Regions from separate parts of the Silvimonas sp. genome, predicted to be linked through region 3. Evidence: predicted binding sites of a transcription regulator. Region 3 holds the regulator's gene; each other region holds the start of a gene.
What was found. Region 3 encodes HrcA, which represses chaperone genes, less so after heat shock. Its sites were predicted from a motif close to ATTAGCACTCGNNNNNNNCGAGTGCTAAT; they were not measured.
Positions count from the first base shown of each region.

Region 1: rpoH (RNA polymerase sigma factor RpoH) is a predicted target of HrcA. The motif match lies at 2,005-2,033, and genes of this name have one in related genera.
Region 2: P4L78_RS08905 (co-chaperone GroES) is a predicted target of HrcA. The motif match lies at 897-925, and genes of this name have one in related genera.

Region 1 is NZ_JARLJK010000144.1:198,679-205,540, reverse strand. Features, by position in the region: gene ftsY (signal recognition particle-docking protein FtsY) at 1-261, shown strand, start outside; gene ftsE (cell division ATP-binding protein FtsE) at 314-967, shown strand; gene ftsX (permease-like cell division protein FtsX) at 980-1,885, shown strand; gene rpoH (RNA polymerase sigma factor RpoH) at 2,083-2,937, shown strand; gene P4L78_RS20205 (M14-type cytosolic carboxypeptidase) at 3,019-4,149, opposite strand; gene P4L78_RS20200 (FAD-binding oxidoreductase) at 4,209-5,603, opposite strand; gene P4L78_RS20195 (zf-HC2 domain-containing protein) at 5,644-5,841, opposite strand; gene P4L78_RS20190 (sigma-70 family RNA polymerase sigma factor) at 5,870-6,439, opposite strand; gene P4L78_RS20185 (homoserine kinase) at 6,576-6,862, opposite strand, start outside.
Region 2 is NZ_JARLJK010000066.1:216,321-223,182, forward strand. Features, by position in the region: gene P4L78_RS08895 (YadA-like family protein) at 1-272, shown strand, start outside; partial or broken gene P4L78_RS08900 (transposase) at 391-659, opposite strand; gene P4L78_RS08905 (co-chaperone GroES) at 986-1,276, shown strand; gene groL (chaperonin GroEL) at 1,332-2,969, shown strand; gene P4L78_RS08915 (PEP-CTERM sorting domain-containing protein) at 3,285-3,977, shown strand; gene P4L78_RS08920 (tetratricopeptide repeat protein) at 4,043-4,546, opposite strand; gene P4L78_RS08925 (RNA polymerase sigma factor) at 4,743-5,309, shown strand; gene P4L78_RS08930 (hypothetical protein) at 5,306-6,109, shown strand; gene P4L78_RS08935 (EAL domain-containing protein) at 6,165-6,862, opposite strand, start outside.
Region 3 is NZ_JARLJK010000122.1:332,176-339,037, reverse strand. Features, by position in the region: gene recN (DNA repair protein RecN) at 1-563, opposite strand, end outside; gene P4L78_RS14290 (NAD kinase) at 576-1,454, opposite strand; gene hrcA (heat-inducible transcriptional repressor HrcA) at 1,596-2,606, shown strand; gene P4L78_RS14280 (GNAT family N-acetyltransferase) at 2,603-3,121, shown strand; gene mltB (lytic murein transglycosylase B) at 3,276-4,358, shown strand; gene rlmB (23S rRNA (guanosine(2251)-2'-O)-methyltransferase RlmB) at 4,571-5,317, opposite strand; gene mfd (transcription-repair coupling factor) at 5,595-6,862, shown strand, end outside.

The DNA of each region.
Region 1 (6,862 bases), on a different contig from region 3:
CCGACTGGTCCGCATGAAATCATGTTGGTGATCGACGCCAATACCGGCCAGAATGCAGTCAGCCAGGTCAAAGCCTTTGACGATGCGCTGGGCCTGACGGGGCTGGTGCTGACCAAGCTGGACGGCACCGCCAAGGGCGGCGTGATTGCGGCGATTGCCAAGCAACGGCCAGTGCCGATCCGCTTTATTGGTGTAGGTGAAACCATCGACGATCTGCGCCCGTTTGTGGCGAAGGATTATGTTGATGCGTTGTTTGATTGACGATTGATATATCCGGTCCCCGCGGCATGGTTACCCTGATAACGGACGGCGCATGATCCAGTTCCAGCAAGTCACCAAGCGATACCCCGGCGGCTTTGATGCCGTCAAACAACTCAGTTTTGAAATCCAGGATGGCGAACTCGTCTTTCTGGCTGGCCATTCGGGCGCAGGTAAATCCACCTTGCTCAAGCTCATTGCCGGTATCGAGCGCCCAACCCAGGGCGCGGTACTGGTGAACGGCCAGAACCTGGCGCGCATGCGCCGCGCGTCCATGCCGTATACCCGCCGCCATATCGGGCTGATTTTTCAAGATCACAAAATCCTCTACGACCGCAGCGTGTTTGAAAACGTGCGCCTGCCGCTGGATATCATCGGCTTTGATCACCGCGAAGCCAAACGCCGTGTGCAGGCCGCGCTGGATAAAGTTGGTCTGTCTGGCAAAGATGCCCTCAACCCGGTGAGTCTGTCGGGTGGCGAGCAGCAACGCTTGTGCATTGCCCGCGCCGTGGTGCACCGCCCCTCCATCCTGCTGGCCGATGAACCCACCGCCAATCTGGATCGCGATTACGCCAACGACATCCTCGAATTGTTCAAGTCGTTTCACCAGGTGGGCGTGACGCTGGTTATTTCCGCCCACGATGAAACGCTCATGGCCGACTATGGTCGCCGCATCCTGCGCCTGAAAAACGGCCAGTTCTCCGCATAAGGTGGCGCACGCATGAAACACTGGATACGCCTGAACTGGATCGCTTTTCAACGCACGCTCGGCGGCATTGTCCGTGCGCCGCTGTCCAGCTTGCTCAATCTGTTGGTGATCGCCATTGCAGCGGCCTTCCCGCTTGGGTTTTATCTGCTGATTGCCAGCGCCCAAGGCGTCATCGGCAAGTTGCCGGTGGAACCGCAGTTATCCGTCTATTTGCGCACTTCGGTCACAGCGGACGAGATCAACACACTCAAGCAACATTTGCAGGCGGATACGCGGCTGGCAGGCGTGCGCTTTATTGGTAAAGACGAGGCCCTCAAACAGATGCAAGCCAGTGTGGGCAGTGGCGATTTGCTGGCCGGGCTCACTGATAATCCGTTGCCCGATGCCTTTGTCCTTACCGCGCATACCGATGCCTCGCCAGAAGCGCTAGAAGCTTTGCAAAAAGAACTCACCGCCAGTTCTGGCGTGGATCAGGTGCAGCTTGATTCAGCCTGGGCGCGGCGGTTGCAGCAGCTAATTGCCGTGGGTAAAGGCCTGTTGCAGATCATTCTGGTGTTGCTGGCCGTCGCTTTGGTACTTATTACCGGCAACGCGATCCGGCTGCAGATTCTGACCCGTCGCGATGAAATCGAGGTGGCCAAGCTGATTGGCGCAACCGATACCTTTATCCGCCGTCCGTTTGTTTATTTTGCGGCGATGCAGGGCGTACTGGGCGGCTTGCTGGCTTGCGCGATTGTCTGGGGCGCCCGCACCTGGCTGAACCCAGCGGTTGAAGCGCTGGCACGCAGCTATGGTCAGCAATTCAGTCTGGCGCTGGCAGATTGGCGCGTGGTGGTGGTGACCTTGGTGGTGACCACACTGCTATGCCTGTTGGGCGCGTCGCTGGCAGTCGGCCGCCATCTGCGGCAATTTCACTAACCTGGCGCTGCCGCCTGTCGGTTGAGGCGACCGATTGGTCTAGCCTATCGGGTAGATTGAAAATATTGCCGTGCAACAATGATTCTTCTGTGCTTGAATTCATAAGAACTTTTTGCATCGTTAGCACTCTGAGGGATGGAGTGCTAATATCTAGCGTCGTCGTTTGAAACGACGCAGAGCAACACAGGAGAATATTCATGGTAGATAGCGTTGCATTGCCGGTCATCACTGGTGGCGACAGCATTGAGAGCTACATTCAGCGTGTCAATGCCGTGCCCATGCTCACTCATGAGCAGGAAATTGATCTGGCCAACCGCTACCGCAATGACAACGACCTGGAAGCCGCCGGCCAGTTGGTGATGTCCCATCTGCGCGTAGTGGTTTCCATTGCGCGTGGTTATGCCGGTTACGGTTTGCAGCAGGCAGACCTGGTACAGGAAGGCAATATTGGCCTGATGAAGGCTGTGAAGCGGTTCGAGCCGAGCCGTGGCGTGCGCCTGTTCTCGTTTGCCGTGCACTGGATCAAAGCCGAGATTCATGAGTACATTTTGCGCAACTGGCGTCTGGTGCGTATTGCCACCACCAAAGCCCAGCGCAAGCTGTTCTTCAACCTGCGTTCCAAGAAAACCGGTTTTTCCGCGTTGACTCAAGCGCAAGCGCAAGTGATTGCCGAAGACCTGGGCGTGAAGCCGGAAGAAGTCCTCGAAATGGAAACCCGCATGACTGGCCAGGATGTGGCCTTGATGGCGGACGACGGGGACGACGACGGTTACGCACCAATCGACTGGCTGGCTGATAGCGAAAACGAACCAGTTCGCCAGATCGAACGCCGCGCCTACGACAATCTGCAATCGGAAGGGCTGCAGCAAGCCTTGGGTACGCTGGACGCACGTAGCCGCCGCATTATCGAAGCGCGCTGGCTCGGTGACGATGGCAGCACTACGCTGCATGAACTGGCCGCCGAATTTGGTGTTTCGGCAGAGCGGATTCGCCAGATTGAAGCCAAGGCGCTGCAAAAGATGAAAGACGCGCTTGAACCAGCCATGGCTTGATTGCCGGGGATTGATCAAAAAAGGCACGCTACGGCGTGCCTTTTTTATTTGCTGCGTTTCGCGCAGTGGCGTGGGAAGTATTTAACGCAGGCGATCAATCACTCCATTGAGTGCTGTCAGCATGGAAACGCCCAGTTGCATGCTGCGCTCACCATTCCAGCCTACGTCGGGCTCTGGGTGATTGGCCGTGTCTTTGAACGGCATTTCCAGAGTAAAAGCCAAGCAACCAAAATGATCGCCGACCCAGTTGGTGGCTAGCGTCAGGGTCTCCGGGCCAAACTGGCTATCGCCGTAGCCGTACTCGGTCTGGAAATCTGGTGAGACCGCCACCCACAAGGTTTTGAAGGCGTCTTGCAGCGCGCGTTGATGTGCCGAGAACGAAGGGTTGTCTTCACAGCCAGCCACAAAGTTGTGCGGAATGCTTTCGTCGCCGTGCATGTCAAAGAACGCATCCACGCCGGTTTCCTGCATGGCCTGGCGAACCAGAAACACCTCAGGGCTGGTTTCCATGCTCGGGGCTTGCCACGCACGATTCAGGTTGGTGCCAGCCGCGTTGGTGCGCAGATTGCCGCGTACCGAGCCATCCGGGTTCATATTGGGAACAATGTAAAACACGGCTTTATTGAGCAAGGTCCGGCCCACGGCGTGCTGGGTATCGAGCAAGGTGCCGATAACGCCTTCGGCACACCATTCGGCCATGCTCTCGCCTGGATGCTGGCGGGCAGTGATCCAGATGGTTTTCTTGCCCGGTTCCGGCGTACCGATGCGCAGCATGTCCAGCGGGCGACCATCGACAGTCTGACCAAGTTCACGGATCACGCAATCGGGCGAAATCTGGGCGTGGCCGAGCATTTGCAGATGACGCTCCCACGAATACGGCTCGAAGTACGCGTAGTAAACCGTGTCACGTTGCGGCTGGTGGCGAATGGTCAGCACGCCGTTTTCGTATTCGGTCGGTACGCAGAACCATTCAATGCCGTCATATGAGGCGCGTGCGGCGTAGCCATCCCAGCCGCCTGGATAAGCCGATTGCCCGGCGTTTTCAATGTGCATCACGCATTCGCGAAACGCGGTGCCAGACAAGCGGAAGTGGAACCATTGCTTGAAGGCAGAGGCGTTATCCGCGCGCAGGTTCAAACGGATATTGGCGTGATCTTCCAGTGAAATAGTTTCAATTGCACCGGAATCAAAAGCGGTGGAGAGCGTGAGCATGCGGGCACCAAAGAGGATGGGTTGGATTGAGTCGCCCGCCGCGTTGATCCCGGTAAGGATCAGTCCGCGAGCAACTTGCCGGGATTCATCAAATTGTTTGGGTCGAGCGCACGCTTGATGTCATGCATCAGCGCCATTTCCACGTCACTGCGAAAATGCGGCAGCAGGTTGCGTTTGAGCTGACCAATGCCGTGCTCGGCCGAGATGGTGCCATTGTGCCGCTGTACCACCGCGTAGACCAGTTCATTAATTCTGGGCTCGTGCGCATAGGCAGCCTTGGTGACATCCTGCATGAATACGTTGTAATGCAGATTGCCATCGCCCAAGTGGCCAAAGGCAATGATGTCAGCTTCGGCAAACTCGCTTTTGAGGGCCGCTTGCGCCTCAACCAGAAACTGCGGGAAAGCCGAAGTCGGGACGCCGATATCCTGCTTGATGCTCACGCCTTTGCGCTTTTGCGCTTCGGGAATGGCCTCCCGCAGTTGCCAGAAATCTTCGGCATCGCTGCGGCTTTGCGCAATCAGCGCGTCGTCGCCACCCAGGGCGATCAACGCTTCAGCGAAACGATCCAGCAAATGTTCATCCGCACCGCCGTCGGAAACCTCCACCAGCACAGTCCATTGCGGCAGCTCGGCAAATGGCTTGGGTAGTTCGGGGCAGTATTGCGCCAGCAGTTCCCAGCAGCGCTGCGAGATCAGCTCGAACGAAGTAATCCGGTCACCGAGTTCATGCTGCAAACCGCGCAACAAATCGACTGCACCTTGCGGATTGGTCACTGGCACCAGCGCGGTGGATTGCGCGGTGGGTAACGGGAACAGCTTGAAGGTAGCGCGGGTAATGATGCCTAACGTGCCTTCAGAGGCAATGAACAACTGTTTGAGGTCATAACCAGTATTGTCTTTGCGCAGGCCGCGCAAGCCGTTCCAGATGCGGCCATCGGCCAGCACCACCTCCAGCCCGAGCGTCAGCTCGCGCATATTGCCGTAGCGCAGCACATTCAGGCCGCCCGCATTAGTGCCCAAAGCGCCGCCGACGCGCGCCGAACCCTTGGCGCCCCAATCGGCCGGGAACAAGCGCTTGGCGTTGAGCGCGGCCATTTGCACATCGGCGATGATGGCCCCCGCTTCGGCGGTAATGGTGTTGTTGCCTTCATCGACGCTCAGCACGCGGTTCATGCGCTCCATGCTGATGACGACCGCGTGGCCGCTTTCGTCGGGCGTCGCACCGCCGCACAGGCTGGTATTGCCGCCCTGCGGCACCATCGCCACGCCGTGCCGGGCACAGGCTTTGACCACGGCGGCGATTTCCTCGGTAGAACGCGGGCGCAATACCGCCAGATTCTGGCCGTGATAGCGCCGCCGCCCGTCGATCATGTAGCCCTCGGTGGCAGGCCCGGTGAGGATGCCGGCAGCGTCGAGGAAAGTAGCGAGTTCAGCGAGTAACGGATGCGACATGGCGGGACTTCTCTATCGGGAATACGGCTTGAAGGCGCGGTTATAACGTAGGGTCAGACTCGGTCCGCTCGCTACCTTGGCGGGCGATACGGCGCAGCATTTGCAGCTGGCGCGAGAAATTGCGGCATTTGTCGCACAGGCTCAGATGAAAGCGCAGCTGCAGCCGCTCGCCAAAAGTCAGTGGCAAGTCTTGCGCTTTGGACAGCAGGCGGCTGGCCTGTTTGCAGGCTCCCAGCATTAAGCGAACTCCTTGTTGGCCGGTGTGATCATTCGGTGGCCTCGTCAAACCAGTTTTTCTGCAAGCACAACCGCAACGCCATGCGGGCGCGATAAAGCAGTACAGAACAGTTAGTCGCGGTGATCTCTAATTGCTGACAGATTGTTTCAATCTCAAGACCGGTAATTTCTCGCAAACAGAACACCAACGCCGTACGGGCGGGCATGTTCTTGCGGCAGGCCTCAAACGTGCTCCAGAACTGTTTGTCCTGCAAGCTGGCGTCCGGATGCGCCCAGTGGCGCGGGCCATCGCTGCCCCAGTGGCCGGTGCGATCAAACATATTGTCGAAATCAGAGAGATCGTTTTCTTCATCCAGATGCGGATTGACCAGCACCGGGTCGCGATACCGGCGGCGTTGGGCGTCGATCACCTTGAACTTGAGAATAGCTGTAACCCAGGTACGCAGGCTGGATTGCCCGCTGTACGAGTCAGGTTTTTCCAGCGCGGCTAGCAACGTTTCCTGGACGACATCCTCGGCGGTTGTGTCGTCGCCCAGCTGATAGCGGGCGTAGCGCAACAGGTCCGGGCGCAGCTGGTGGAGTGATTCTGAAAATGACATTAATGCGCCAGTTATAGTCAGTAGATAAGTAGTAGGGTTTGCACGCTTAGCGTGCGAACGCGTTCAACTAGAGTCCGACTTGCATGGTGCGCATGAATGCACACCCTACTTTTTATCTCGATGCGCTACGGCCTGATCAATTGAGCCAGAAATCCTGGCGCCCGGTGTGCTGCTGAATCACCCGCTGGAAGTGTGTCGGATCTTTGGCGAAGGTCATTTCACCGGCAGCGGGTTTGTAGAAATCAAGCAGTCGGGACGTCCAGAAGCGCAGCGCCGCGCCGCGCAGCATAACGGGCCACGCGGCGATTTCTTCTGCCACAAACGGCCGCACACCCTGATAACCGCGCAGCAAGGCACGGGCGCGTACTGGGTCGATTTCGCCATCCGCCAGCGCGCACCAATCATTCAGTGCAATGGCGACGT
Region 2 (6,862 bases), on a different contig from region 3:
ACATCAAGAGCATCCAGGGCGATATCGTGAACCTGGATCACAAGATGAGTGCCGGTGTTGCTGCAGCCATGGCCACTGCGGGTCTGCCGCAGGCATATCGCCCGGGCGCCAGTATGATGGCCTTGGGCGGGGCCACCTGGAAGGGTGAGAGCGCGCTGTCCGTGGGCTTGTCGACCATTACCGACAACGGCAAGTGGGTGATCAAGGCGACTGGCAATTCTTCCTCACGTGGTAACTCGGGTGCCTCTGTGGGCGCAGGCTACCAGTTCTGATCTGGTTCCAGGCCTTAACCGGAACGCTCGGTTTAAACTTCAGGCGCAAACCTCTTCCTGACTGGATTGATTGGGAGGGGTTTGCCCGACGTCAGCCCGGTTTCAGCAGTACACAGCTTCAGAGTCCGGGGTTAATTTAACCGACTTTGCCGCCAGTTGCCTGGCATGCGCGGACGGCGTCAGGTCGCCCGGCGATTTCTTGGGTCTTTCCTCGTTGTATTCCCGCCGCCAGGTTTCAATCAGCACCCGGGCATGCGCCAGACTGGTAAACCAATGTTCATTCAGACCTTCATCACGAAACCGGCCATTGAATGATTCGACGTACGCGTTCTGGTTCGGCTTGCCCGGCTGTATTTGGCGTAGCTGCACACCACGCTGATGCGCCCAACGACTACAACATAACTGCTGCCGTTCCTGCCGGGCAATAAATCCTATAAAGGGGCAAAGGCCCGCAATTACTTGGCCAACCTGTTGCCGGACAGTAGGCGTTCCGGCTGCTTTTGGCGTCTCAACACGCATTAGTCCGGACAGCACGTTCAACCTCCTGAGTTTCGTCAGTCACGATTACAACGACACACAAAATTAACGCGGTTCCCCTTGAAAAACAGCCTTTGCGTCCCTATTATTGGCACTCGTTAGCCCAGAGTGCTAACGGGCTCGGCCAGTCCGATGGCCCCAGAACATTCAGGCATGTTTTCTCAGGAGAAAGAATGATGAAGATCCGTCCCTTGCATGACCGCGTAGTCATCAAGCGTGTTGAAGCCGAAGAAAAAACCGCATCCGGTATCGTATTGCCAGGCGCCGCTGCTGAAAAGCCGGATCTGGGTGAAGTGGTTGCAATCGGCACTGGCAAAGTGCTGGACAACGGCGAAGTGCGCGCCCTGTCGGTCAAGGTTGGCGATAAGGTTATCCTGGGCAAGTACAGCGGCCAGTCCGTCAAAGTAAACGGCGAAGAACTGCTGGTTGTCCGCGAAGAAGACATCTTCGGTGTGCTCGAAGCGTAATTGCCCCGGCAATTTGTGCAGTCACACTCATTCAAGATTTCAGGAGTAAAGAACAATGGCAGCAAAAGAAGTCAAATTCGGTGATTCCGCCCGTTCGCGCATGGTCGCTGGCGTTAACATCCTGGCCGATGCGGTCAAGGTGACTCTGGGCCCTAAGGGTCGCAACGTTGTGCTGGAACGCAGCTTTGGCGCGCCAACCATCACCAAAGACGGTGTGTCGGTTGCCAAAGAAATCGAGCTGAAAGACAAGTTCGAAAACATGGGCGCGCAACTGGTTAAAGAAGTTGCCTCCAAGACTTCCGATATCGCTGGTGACGGTACCACTACCGCTACCGTGCTGGCTCAAGGCATCGTGAACGAAGGCCTGAAGTATGTTGCAGCCGGTTTCAACCCGACTGATCTGAAGCGCGGTATCGACAAGGCTGTGATCGCCCTGGTTGCCGAGCTGAAGAAGATTGCCAAGCCAACCACCACCTCTAAAGAAATCGCCCAAGTCGGTTCGATTTCGGCTAACAGCGATGAAATCGTTGGCGCCAAGATCGCTGAAGCGATGGACAAGGTTGGTAAAGAAGGCGTGATCACCATTGAAGATGGTACTGGCCTGGAAGACGAACTGGACGTAGTTGAAGGCATGCAGTTCGACCGCGGCTATCTGTCCCCGTACTTCATCAACAATCCGGAAAAGCAAATCGCGCTGCTGGATAACCCGTATGTTCTGCTGTTCGACAAGAAGATCAGCAACATCCGTGATCTGCTGCCGGTACTGGAACAAGTCGCCAAGTCGGGCCGTCCGCTGCTGATCATCGCTGAAGATGTCGATGGCGAAGCGCTGGCTACCCTGGTTGTGAACAACATCCGCGGCATTCTGAAGACTGTGGCCGTGAAGGCTCCTGGCTTTGGCGATCGTCGTAAAGCCATGCTGGAAGACATCGCGATCCTGACTGGCGGTACTGTTATCGCTGAAGAAGTTGGCCTGACCCTGGAAAAAGCCACTCTGGCAGAACTGGGCCAAGCCAAGCGCATCGAAGTGGGTAAAGAAAACACCACCATCATCGACGGCGCAGGTCAGGAAGAATCCATCAAGGCACGTGTTGGCCAGATCCGCAGCCAGATCGAAGAAGCGACCAGCGACTACGACCGTGAAAAACTGCAAGAACGCGTGGCCAAGCTGGCCGGTGGCGTGGCAGTGATCAAGGTTGGCGCTGCGACCGAAGTCGAAATGAAAGAAAAGAAAGCCCGCGTTGAAGATGCCCTGCACGCTACCCGCGCTGCAGTGGAAGAAGGCATTGTGCCAGGCGGCGGCGTTGCGCTGCTGCGTGCTCGTGCCAACCTGGGCGAACTGAAAGGCTCCAACGCTGATCAAGACGCTGGTATCAAGATCGTACTGAAAGCCATCGAAGCACCGCTGCGTCAAATCGTTGCCAACGCTGGCGACGAGCCATCTGTAGTTGTGAATCGCGTGGTGGAAGGCACTGGTAACTTCGGTTACAACGCTGCTACCGGCGAATACGGTGATCTGGTTGCCATCGGCGTGCTGGACCCAGCCAAGGTAACTCGTTCGGCTCTGCAACACGCTGCATCGATCGCTGGTCTGCTGTTGACTACCGATGCAATGGTTGCCGAACTGCCGAAGGATGACGCTCCTGCAATGCCAGGCGGCGGCATGGGTGGCATGGGCGGTATGGATTTCTAATCGCCTGAAACTTGATTGGCCTCTGTATGAGGCTAGCCAAAATGAGGAGCCCGGCTTAGCCGGGCTCTTTGTTTTTGTGGGCGCCCGACTTGGGCCACGTATCCCAGGCCAAGCCAAGACGGATGCGTTCGCGCCAGCCTGCACTGCCGCGCTTTGCGTTGTCCGGGCCCGTCGAGTGGGGACAGCGGTGCCGACCATGCGTCTGTCATGTTTCCGTGGATTGACGCTACTCAGTAAACTAGTTCAACAATCGCAGTGCACCATCAAATACCACCCGCAACAACCGGTTCTCCCTTGCAAATCAAGGAGTACGTGATGACACTGTTGCCTTCTGCGGCGCTGGCTTTGGTTCTGGTGGGGTTGTCCACCCCATGTATGGCTACGTTACTGGACTTTGATCAAGTCCCGATCACGCCTGCCATGGTCAGTTCACCTTCCCATACGGATTACGACACAACCGATCTATTGATCGACGGCTACAACCTGGAGAGCGATGAATATACCGATCTGGCGTTCGGATCATTCAACGGCACGCCGGTGGCACCTGCCTGGTCCGGCACCACGGCCCTTTATATCGACCCAAATTACCAAATGGACATTCTCTCTCCGCTGTCGAACGCGATTGCCGGTAACGGCGGCGCCCCCTTCGCGCTCGCCAATGTCCGGGTTTATGCGCCCGACGCGCCGGGAGGCACAATCCTCAATATCAATGCATTTGATACCGCCGGTGATAACGTCGGCCTCACCTCGTTCTGGTATGCCAATGTTGTAGTGCCAGCGGTCAGGCCTGGACGATCACCTTGGGTGTTTTTGTCGCTGCCGTACCCGGAAGACGGTGCCAATATTTATGTTTTTGCCAGCACAACGCCGGTTTTCCTGGATCATCTGCAAGTTGAGCCTGTGCCTGAGCCCGGGGTCTGGGCATTGCTGGGCATTGGCATGGCTGCGTTTGCGTGGCGCCAACGGCGGCGCCCCGATCCGGGCCGCCCGCAATTGGCGATGCCCTGAAACGAGCCTGCCCGAACAGGGCACCTACGGGCGCCCTGCTTGAGCCTGGAGCTGCGCATGAGTACTTAACCCGGATGTTTGGCCGTGTAGTCTTGTACCGCCTCGTTCAGGTCCTGATATTGCTCGCAATTGCCACACAAGCCCTGCAATTGCGCCAGTTGCTCACGGGCCTGATCGGGCTGGTTGTTTTGCAGATAAGCTTCGCCCAGATATTCATGCGCACCAAGGTGCTTGGGATTCAGCCGCAGCGCCTCTTTATAGGCAGTAAATGCTTCAGGTAAATGCCCGCTCTTGCGCTGGGCATAGCCAGTGTAGTTCCACCAGTCCGCGTTATCGGGCTCTTTGGCTCTGGCTGTGGCCAGCAACTCAAGGGCCGCATCCCAGGCGTGCGCATCCAGCTGTACTTTGACTTTGGCTGTCATGGCTGCATCCCAGTCCACTCTCCCATGCTGACCGCTACTGCTACCACCGCCCATTCCACCACTGCCGCCACCCCCGCCAGATGCCATGACCAATAGTGAGCACAATAATCCCGCGATCCCGACTGCGTATTTTGCTTTCAATTTCATGCTGGCTCTCCTTTTCCAAAGCAAACTGCAGCAGCTTCAACGATTTACCGGCGACCAAAACTGACCGCGCAGTCGTTCCGTTCGGACCAACCGCAGCTGTTGTCTGGTTAAACGTTTTGGGTTGCCGGTTTATTCCCTGAAATTTTTCATTGCGGCGGGAATAAGCGCGGCGTTCACGCGTTTTAATGGGTATACCTTGTTAAATATCGCCTTGGGGCCACTGCCGATGCTCGACGAGGATTTATCAAAGCTGATACCCGCGCTGCTGCCACGTTTGTGGCGGTTTGCGTTGCGGCTGACCGCTAATCGCCATGATGCGGAGGACCTGGTCCAGCGTGCCTGCGTGCGGGCACTGGAGCGACCACATCAGTTGCAGGACGGCACCTCACCGTTGAGCTGGTTGTTTTCCATCATGTATTCGGTGTGGATCAGCGAAGTGCGCGCCCGCAAGGTCCGCACCGCCAATGCCGCCGACTACCAAGACGAGTTCTTCGATAACCTGCCCGACCCCAAAGCCAGCGATCCGGAAAACGAATTGCTGCATCGGCAAATCATCGCCGCCGTCAGCGCGCTGCCAGACGCGCAGCGCGTGGTCATGCTGCTGGTTGCCGTAGAAGGCCTGAGTTACCGCGAGGCAGCACAAGCTCTGGATATCCCCATCGGTACCGTGATGAGCCGGTTAGCCCGCGCCCGACTCACTCTGGGCGAGTTGTTTACCATTAGCCGGCCACAACGCCAGTCCAAGGGGGAGATACGGCCATGATCTTGAACGAAACACTGCTCATGGCGTGGGTCGATGGCGAGCTTTCATCACACGAGGCCGCCGAAGTGGCTGATCTGGTCGCGCGTTCGCCCGAAGCCCAGGCCCAGGCCGCGGCGATGGCTGTTTCGCAATTGCCCTACCGCGAGGCATTCGAACACCAGCATCAACCGGAAATCCCCGCCCGGCTGGCGGCCAGCATTGCCGTGCTGACTGAAGCCAGCCGTGACCGCGCCACACCCATGCCACCGCTCGGCGGTCGCCAGCCTTCGCGTTGGCAGGGTGTATGGATTGCCATGGCGTTCGTCGCTGGCGTGGGGTGCACTTTGGGCGGCATGCGCTTCTGGGAAAGCACCGAAGAGGCCGAGTCGCCCTGGATTACGGCGGTGACGCAATATCAGGAAATGTACGTGCGCGACACGCTGGTGCAAGTCCATGACAACGCGGCGCTGTCGGCACGCACGCTTGCAGATATCCAAACCCAGGACCGCATGCCGATTGTCATTCCTGATTTGCAGAGCGCGAATCTGGAATTCAAACGCGTGCAGCGTCTGCGCTACGGCGACAAGCCGGTGGTGCAGATGGTGTATATGCCCGCGAGTGGTGATCCGGTTGCGCTTTGCGCCGCGCCTGACATTCGGCCAGACAAGGCCATGCAACAAAGAATGGACGAGAACCTGAGCGTGGTGACCTGGCGCTCCGGCAATATCAGTTACATGCTTGTCGGTCGCTCTACACCCGCAACACTGCGCGACATCAGTGAGCGCATCCGCAGTGGCAAGGTGCCTGCGTTGTATAGCTGATGCGCCGATGGATTACGGGGTGATCCTGGCATGAAGAACAAGGCCAGGCCGGACGTCAGGCCTTGTTTCCCAGCCCCAGTCGCATCCACAACTCGGCGACGCCGCACGGCACCGGCTCGCTGAAGTGAAAGCCCTGCAGATAATCCACGCCCATGCCTTGCAGGAAACGGGCGGTTTCTACTGATTCGACGCCTTCGATGATGGTCTGCATTTGCAAACCCTGCGCCAGCTGGACGATGGCCTGCATCACCCGGCGGCCTTCCTCGGTGTTCAGTCGCTGGGCGAACGACACATCCACCTTGATGATGGTGGCGGGCATTTCGTGCAACTGCGACAGCGATGAATAACCGGTGCCGAAATCATCGATGGCCAGCTGGAAACCGGCCGCTGCCAGCTGCCGCAAATGCTTGAGCTGGCGCGAGTAGTCGGTCACCGCCACCGATTCGGTGATTTCCAGAATTACGTCTTCCGGGCGCAGACGATATTGGGAGAGCTTGTCGAGCATGCCGGAGACAAACTCCGGTGCAAACAACTGGCTGCGCGAGATATTGAGCATCAGTCGCTGGGCCAAACCGGCGTCACGCCATTCGCGCAGCTTGGCAAACGCCAGCCCGGCCACACGGTCGGACAACTCCTGGATCAAGCCAACTTTCTCGGCCATCGGGATAAACAATTCCGGGCTGATCCAGCCGTTCTTTTCATCTTGCCAGCGCGCCAGGGCTTCAACGGCAAACACTTCGCCATCACGAGCCC
Region 3 (6,862 bases):
TCGGCTTCAAAGGCAGCCGCATTACGGCTCGCAGCGTCGAATTCTTCTTGTGCACGTTGCCATTGGCGCCAATCCGCAGTGACTTGGCTAGCCAGATCGCTGGCACCGACAAAGGCATCGAATACATTGCGCTGGGTCTCTGGCCGCAAAAGTAATTGGTGTGCGTGCTGGCCATGAATATCCACCAGCATTTCGCCCAGTATTTTCAGTTGTGCCAGCGTGGCGGCGGTGCCATTGATAAAGGCTTTGCTTTTGCCTTGGGTATCGAGCGTGCGGCGCAAATTGACAATATCGGTGTCGTCGCCAGTGAGTTCGGCTTCGGCCAGCCAATCCTTGGCAATTTTCAGATCAGTGATAGCAAATTCTGCGGCCAGTTCGGCCTTGTCAGTGCCATGGCGCACCATGCCGACTTCGGCGCGGTCACCCAGCAACAGGCCCAGCGCATCGATCACAATCGATTTACCCGCGCCGGTTTCACCGGTGAATACACTCAACCCGCCAGCGAAATCCAGCGCCAGCCGGTCAACAATCACGAAATTTTTAAGATTCAGAGAGAGCAGCATGGGTTTCGCAGGTCAGAGGAGCTTTTCGCCCCAGTGCAATTTGTCGCGCAACATGTCGTAGTAGTTGTAACCCACCGGATGCAGGATGCGCAGCGTGTTGCGATGGCGGCGGATGATGACACGATCTTTCTCGCGCAATTCACAATCGGCCTGGTTATCAAAATAAACCCGGGCATCGGAATTGCGCGTCAGCAAAAACTCAACTTCACTGGTGTCATTGATCACAATCGGCCGGTTGGACAGCGACTGCGGGCAGATCGGCACCAAGGTAATCGCGGGCAGGCTCGGATGCAGAATCGGGCCGCCAGACGCCAGAGCATACGCGGTAGAGCCAGTTGGCGTGGAGACTATCAAGCCGTCCGAACGCTGGCTGTACACAAACTGGCGATCAATGAAGATTTCGAACTCGATCATGGCGCCGGTAGAACCGCGGCTGAACACCACATCGTTAAACGCCAGCGCGGTGGTCTGGTCTTTACTGCCTTCGCGCTTGACCACCGTTTCCAGCAAGATGCGCTCTTCGGGCACAAACGCACCCGCCAGCATGCTGCCGATGGTTTGTTCCATATCCTTGAGCGGGATATCGGTCATGAAACCCAGGCGGCCCTGGTTGACGCCAATCACCGGGATGCGATACGGCGCTACCAACCGCGCCACGCCCAGCATGGTGCCGTCACCGCCCAGCACAATCACCAAATCGGCCAGCTTGCCGATCGCCAGCCGATCCACCGTGGGGATATCGGTAATGCCATGTTCACTTGCTACTTCTGCTTCGATCAGCACGCGCACGCCCAGTGCCTGCAGCATCACCGACAGCTGACGCAACGGTCCACCCAGCGTAGGGGTGTTAAAGCGGCCGACCAGCACAATGGTTTTAAATAGGCTCTGCATGGCTTGATCCAGACAAATACGGCTGCATTTAACCACAAGGGGGTGGCGCTTGGCACTCTCGCTCCAGTTTGATAGACACGAGGCCAACAGATGATGGCGAGATAATTAACGCCAACCATCAATCCACATTAGAATCGGATCATGCTTAGCGATCGTGCACAAATCCTCCTGAAAACCCTGGTTGAGCGATATATCGCCGACGGCCAACCTGTCGGCTCGCGCGCCTTGTCGCAATATTCGGGTCTCGATATCAGTTCGGCCACCATCCGCAATGTGATGGTCGATCTGGAACAACTTGGTTTTGTAGCCAGCCCGCACACCTCGGCCGGGCGTATTCCCACGTCTTTGGGCTATCGCTTTTTTGTCGATAGTTTGATGGCAGTGCGTCCGCTGGACAAAATCTCTGTGGATGCAGGCAGCCTGCCGCTGGATAACCCGCAACGCACTATCGCCGCCGCCTCCAATCTGTTGTCGCAACTCACCCATTTTGCTGGTGTAGTCATGTCACCGCGTCGTCAGGATGCAGTACTCAAGCATATCGAGTTTCTGCCGCTGTCGGATAAACGTGTGTTGCTGATTCTGGTGACCAGCGATGGCGATGTGCAAAACCGCATCATCCAGACGAAAAATGGCTTCCCGCCTGGCGATCTGATCGAAGCAGCCAATTTTTTGAACGTGCATTGCACTGGCAAAACCTGGCGTGGTTTGCGCTCGTTTGTAGAAAACGAAGTCCGCGCGGTGAAGGGCCAGTTGGCCGAGTTGCTCAATACAGCGGTGTTATATGGCCAGACCGTGCTGGGTGGCGAAGCCGAAGATCTGGTGATTTCCGGTGAACGCAACTTGCTGGATAGCGACGATCTGGCCGCCAACATGGGTCGTTTACGCCAGCTGTTTGAACTGTTTGAACGCAAGACCGCCTTGCTGCAATTAATGGAACTGGGTAATCGCGCTGAGGGTGTCCAGATCTTTATTGGTGGCGAATCGGGTCTGGCGCCACTGGACGAATGCTCCATCATCACGGCGCCCTATCACGCCAACGGCCAGGTCATTGGCACGCTGGGCGTGATTGGTCCGACGCGCATGGCTTATGAACGCATCATCCCGATTGTGGATGTCACCGCCAAACTGTTATCCAGCGCCCTGTCCCAATGAACCCGGAAATCTGCCTGCGCCCCGCCCAAGCGGATGATGCCAGTTGCCTGGCTGCACTTGCCATTCAGGTATGGCTGCATACGTATACCACCGACGGCGTCCGCCCGGCGCTGGCCAATTATGTGCTGACACAGTTCACGCCACAGCGCTTCGAACACTGCATCAACAACACACGCCATCGTGTCATCGTTGCCGAGCAAGGCGAACATCTGCTGGGTTACGCTTTGCTGGACTTTGATTCATACCAGCCGGCGGTGCCGCACACCTCGACAGAACTGCAAAACTTGTATGTATTGCCGCGCTTTGCCCGTCAGGGGATTGGTAGCGCGCTGCTGCACGCCTGTGCCAATGCCGCGCAAGACCAGGCCGCTGATGCCACTTACTGGTTATCGGTGAACAGTCAGAACCACAATGCCTTGGCGTTTTATGCAAGTCATCAGTTCGAGCAATATGGCACCTTGTTTTTTGATCTCGATTCGGTAAGGTACGCCAACCAGATTCTGGCCACTGTCTGAATGGGTGTACGTCATCCGGCAACGCCTCTGGCGGGTATCAGAGTCATCAAGATCAAGTATAAATAACCCACAATACGTACATAACAACCGCATGCGCTGGCGACACCCGCCGCGCGCCAGTCAAACGCAGCACAACCCCATTTCCGGATCGCCCATGTTTTTGAAGTTACGCGCCGCCTTGTTTTCCGCCGCCCTGCTGGCTTTTGTTCCCGCAATCAGCCACGCCGACACCGCGTTGTTGCAACGCCCGGAAGTCCAGAGTTATCTCGATAACCTGGCTGCCACTCAGGGTTTCAATCGCGATGACCTGACCGCGCTGTTTCAACAGGTGAATACCAAGCCGAGCATTATTACGGTGCTGGATCGCCCCTCTACCGGCCGCCCTTGGTACCAGTTCAAACAGAACTTCATCAACAACCAGCGCATTCTGGGTGGTGCCCGCTTTATGCGCCGCTATGCCGATACGCTGGATGCAGTGAGCGATAAATACGGTGTGCCTGCGGAAGTCATCACTTCCATTTTGGGTGTCGAAACACTGTATGGCCGCACCACCGGCACCTTCCGCGTGATTGATGCGCTGACCACCATCGCCTTCGATTACCCACGTCGCGCGGATTACTTCAAAGATCAACTCACCCAGTTCATGCTGCTGGCGCGAGAAGAAAACGAAAATCCGCTGACCTTTATGGGTTCCTATGCCGGTGCCATGGGCATGCCGCAATTCATGCCGTCCAGTTTCCGCGAATACGCCGTGGACTGGACTGGCGATCATCATCGAGATATCTGGGGCACACCGGAAGATGCCATCGCCAGCGTCGCCAACTTCCTGGCCGCTCACGGCTGGCAGCGTGATGGCGACACTTACGCCCCGGTGAACGTCAGCGCCGCCGAAGATGATCTGCTGGCGGATAAATTCAACCTGCATTACACGGTGGCCGAGTTGATGCAAAAAGGCGTGCAACCGCTGAGCGAAACCGACACCTCCCAGCAAGCGGTGTTGTTCAGCCTGGAGACTGAAGCGGGCAACACCAGCTACTACATGGGGTTCAACAACTTCTATGTAGTCACGCGCTATAACCGCAGCACTTTGTACGCTACGGCAGTTTTGCAATTGGCAAACGCCATCAAGTCGGCCTACGACAACAATCTGGACCTGCAGGACACCTCAGCCAGCGACAGTAATAAAAGCAAAACCAAAGCCAAGTCGACGAAAAAAAATGCGGCTGGCTGGAATTGATTGCTGATCAGCGTAGCCCGGATAAAGCCGCTGGCGAGAATCCGGGGTTGCGATACAACCATTTGAAATAGATGCCTTGACCTCGCCGGCATCGCTCCCCGGATTCCCGCTTCGTTTCATCCGGGCTACAAGGACAGGCTGCGAGGGCAATAAAAAAGGACGGGTTATCCCGTCCTTTTTTATTGCTGGCAAAACCAGAAACCATCGCGCGATTACTTCGCCGCCATCGTCCGCTGGCGACGCGTCTCTGACAGCACGATCCCGCTGGCCACCGAGACATTCAAACTCTCCACCGAACCAAACATCGGAATCGACACCAGTACATCGCAATGCTCGCGCGTCAGGCGACGCATGCCATCACCTTCGCTACCCAGAACCCAAGCCAGCGGTCCGGTATTGCTGAAGTGATGTAGATCGGTATCGGCCTCGGCCGCTGTACCGGCGATCCAGATCTCGCGCTCCTGCAACTCACGCAGCGTACGCGCCAGATTGGTCACCATCACGTAGGGCACGACTTCCGCCGCGCCGCAGGCTACTTTGGATACGGTTGCGGTAATGCCCACTGCTTTGTCTTTGGGCGCAATCACCGCATGCACACCCATCGCATCGGCCACGCGCAAACACGCACCCAGGTTATGCGGATCGGTAATGCCATCAAGCACCAGCAAGAATGGCGGCTCGTCCAGATCATCCAGCACATCGTCTACGGTGATGTACGACTTTCCGGCGTCGATCAACGCGGCTACACCTTGGTGTTTGCCGCCAGCGGTCAAGCCATCCAGGCGCTTGGTATCCACCAGCAAGACTTTGCAGCCCTGTGCTTCGGCCAGCCGCGCCAGATCTTTGGAGCGCTGATCCATTCGGGCGGCATTCAGGTAAAGCTCGATGACGCTATCGGGAAAGCGTTTAAGGCGCGAACCGACCGCGTGAAAACCGTGTATGACTTTGTGATCCATGATGCCTTGCCAGCAAGTGTGGCGGGTGCTTTGCAAAGGCGTCAGTTTACAGCATTGAAGGGCATCCCGATAAATCGAGGTGCGAGGTGCGAGGTGCGCAAGTATCTGACAACTCAACGCAACCACGAATTCGTCATTCCCGACCTGGGCGGCCCCCTTGGCGGGAATGACGAGTCGAGGGCCACAGACCTCCTCCGTTGCCCTTCACTGCTAACTCCTCCTCACCCCTCATCTCTCACACACGTATAATGGCCACTTTGCCGCCCCCGACGATCCCGCCGTGTCCGCTCCCGCCCTTCCCCGCGCAGGCGAACGCCTGCAACTCGCTCTGCCTCCTGGTTCCGCTGATAGCCTGCTGCTGGCGCGTTATGCCAGTGCCGCGCGCCCATTGGTCATCCTCACCGATGCCGCGCACGAGGCCACCCGCTTAAAAGACGAGCTGGCCTTTTTGCTGCCGGAAAAAAGCGTGGTGATGCTGCCGGACTGGGAAACGCTGCCCTACGATCATTTCTCGCCGCACCAGGATTTGATCTCCGAACGGCTGGCCACGCTATGGCAAATCCGCGAAAGCCAGGCCGATGTGGTGATCGTGCCGGTGCAAACAGCCATGGGCAGGCTGGCACCGGTGGAATACCTGGCGGGCTACACCTTCTTTATCAAGAAGGGGCAGAAATTTGATCCGGAAAAGATGCGCGCTGATCTGGCGTTTGCCGGGTACAGCCACGTCACCCAGGTTTACAGCCCCGGCGAGTTCTCGATTCGCGGCGGGTTGATTGATCTGTTCCCGATGGGCTCCACGCTGCCCTACCGGCTGGACTTGTTCGACGAAGAAATCGAAACCATCCGCACCTTTGATGTGGATACCCAGCGCAGTCTGTATCCGGTGCCGGAAGTGCGCCTGCTGCCGGCGCGTGAGTTCCCGATTGATGACGGTGGCCGCACGCGCTTTCGCCAGCGCTTTCGCGAAGTCTTCGAGGGCGATCCGTCCAAATCCCGTCTGTACAAAGATATTTCCAGCGGCGCCACGCCTGCCGGTATCGAGTACTACCTGCCGCTGTTCTTTGAACACACGGCCACGCTGTTCGACTACCTGCCGTCCACCGCGCTACTGACACTGCACGGCGATATCCACGAGGCGTCACAACGTTTCTGGAATGACACCCAGGAACGTTACCGCAATCTATCGGGAGAGAAAGACCGGCCCATTCTGAAACCGGGTGATCTGTACTTGATGCCGGATGCGCTGTTCACCGCGTTCAAAGCGTGGCCACGACTCGAATTCACTGCTGCGCCAGCCGAACTGGCGCAACCATTGCCGCCGCTGGACGTAGACCGCCGCGCCGAAAATCCGCTCAGCAAGCTGGTCAGTTTTCTGGACAGTTTCAAAGGTCGCGTGCTGATCTGCGCTGAGAGTCTCGGTCGTCGCGAAACCATGGCGCAGTACTTCGCCGACTATGATCTCAAGCCCGCGCTGACTGATAGCTGGCAAGGTTTCGTCAACGCCAAAGACCGCGTCATGCTGGCGCCTTCGCCGCTTTATCGCGGCTT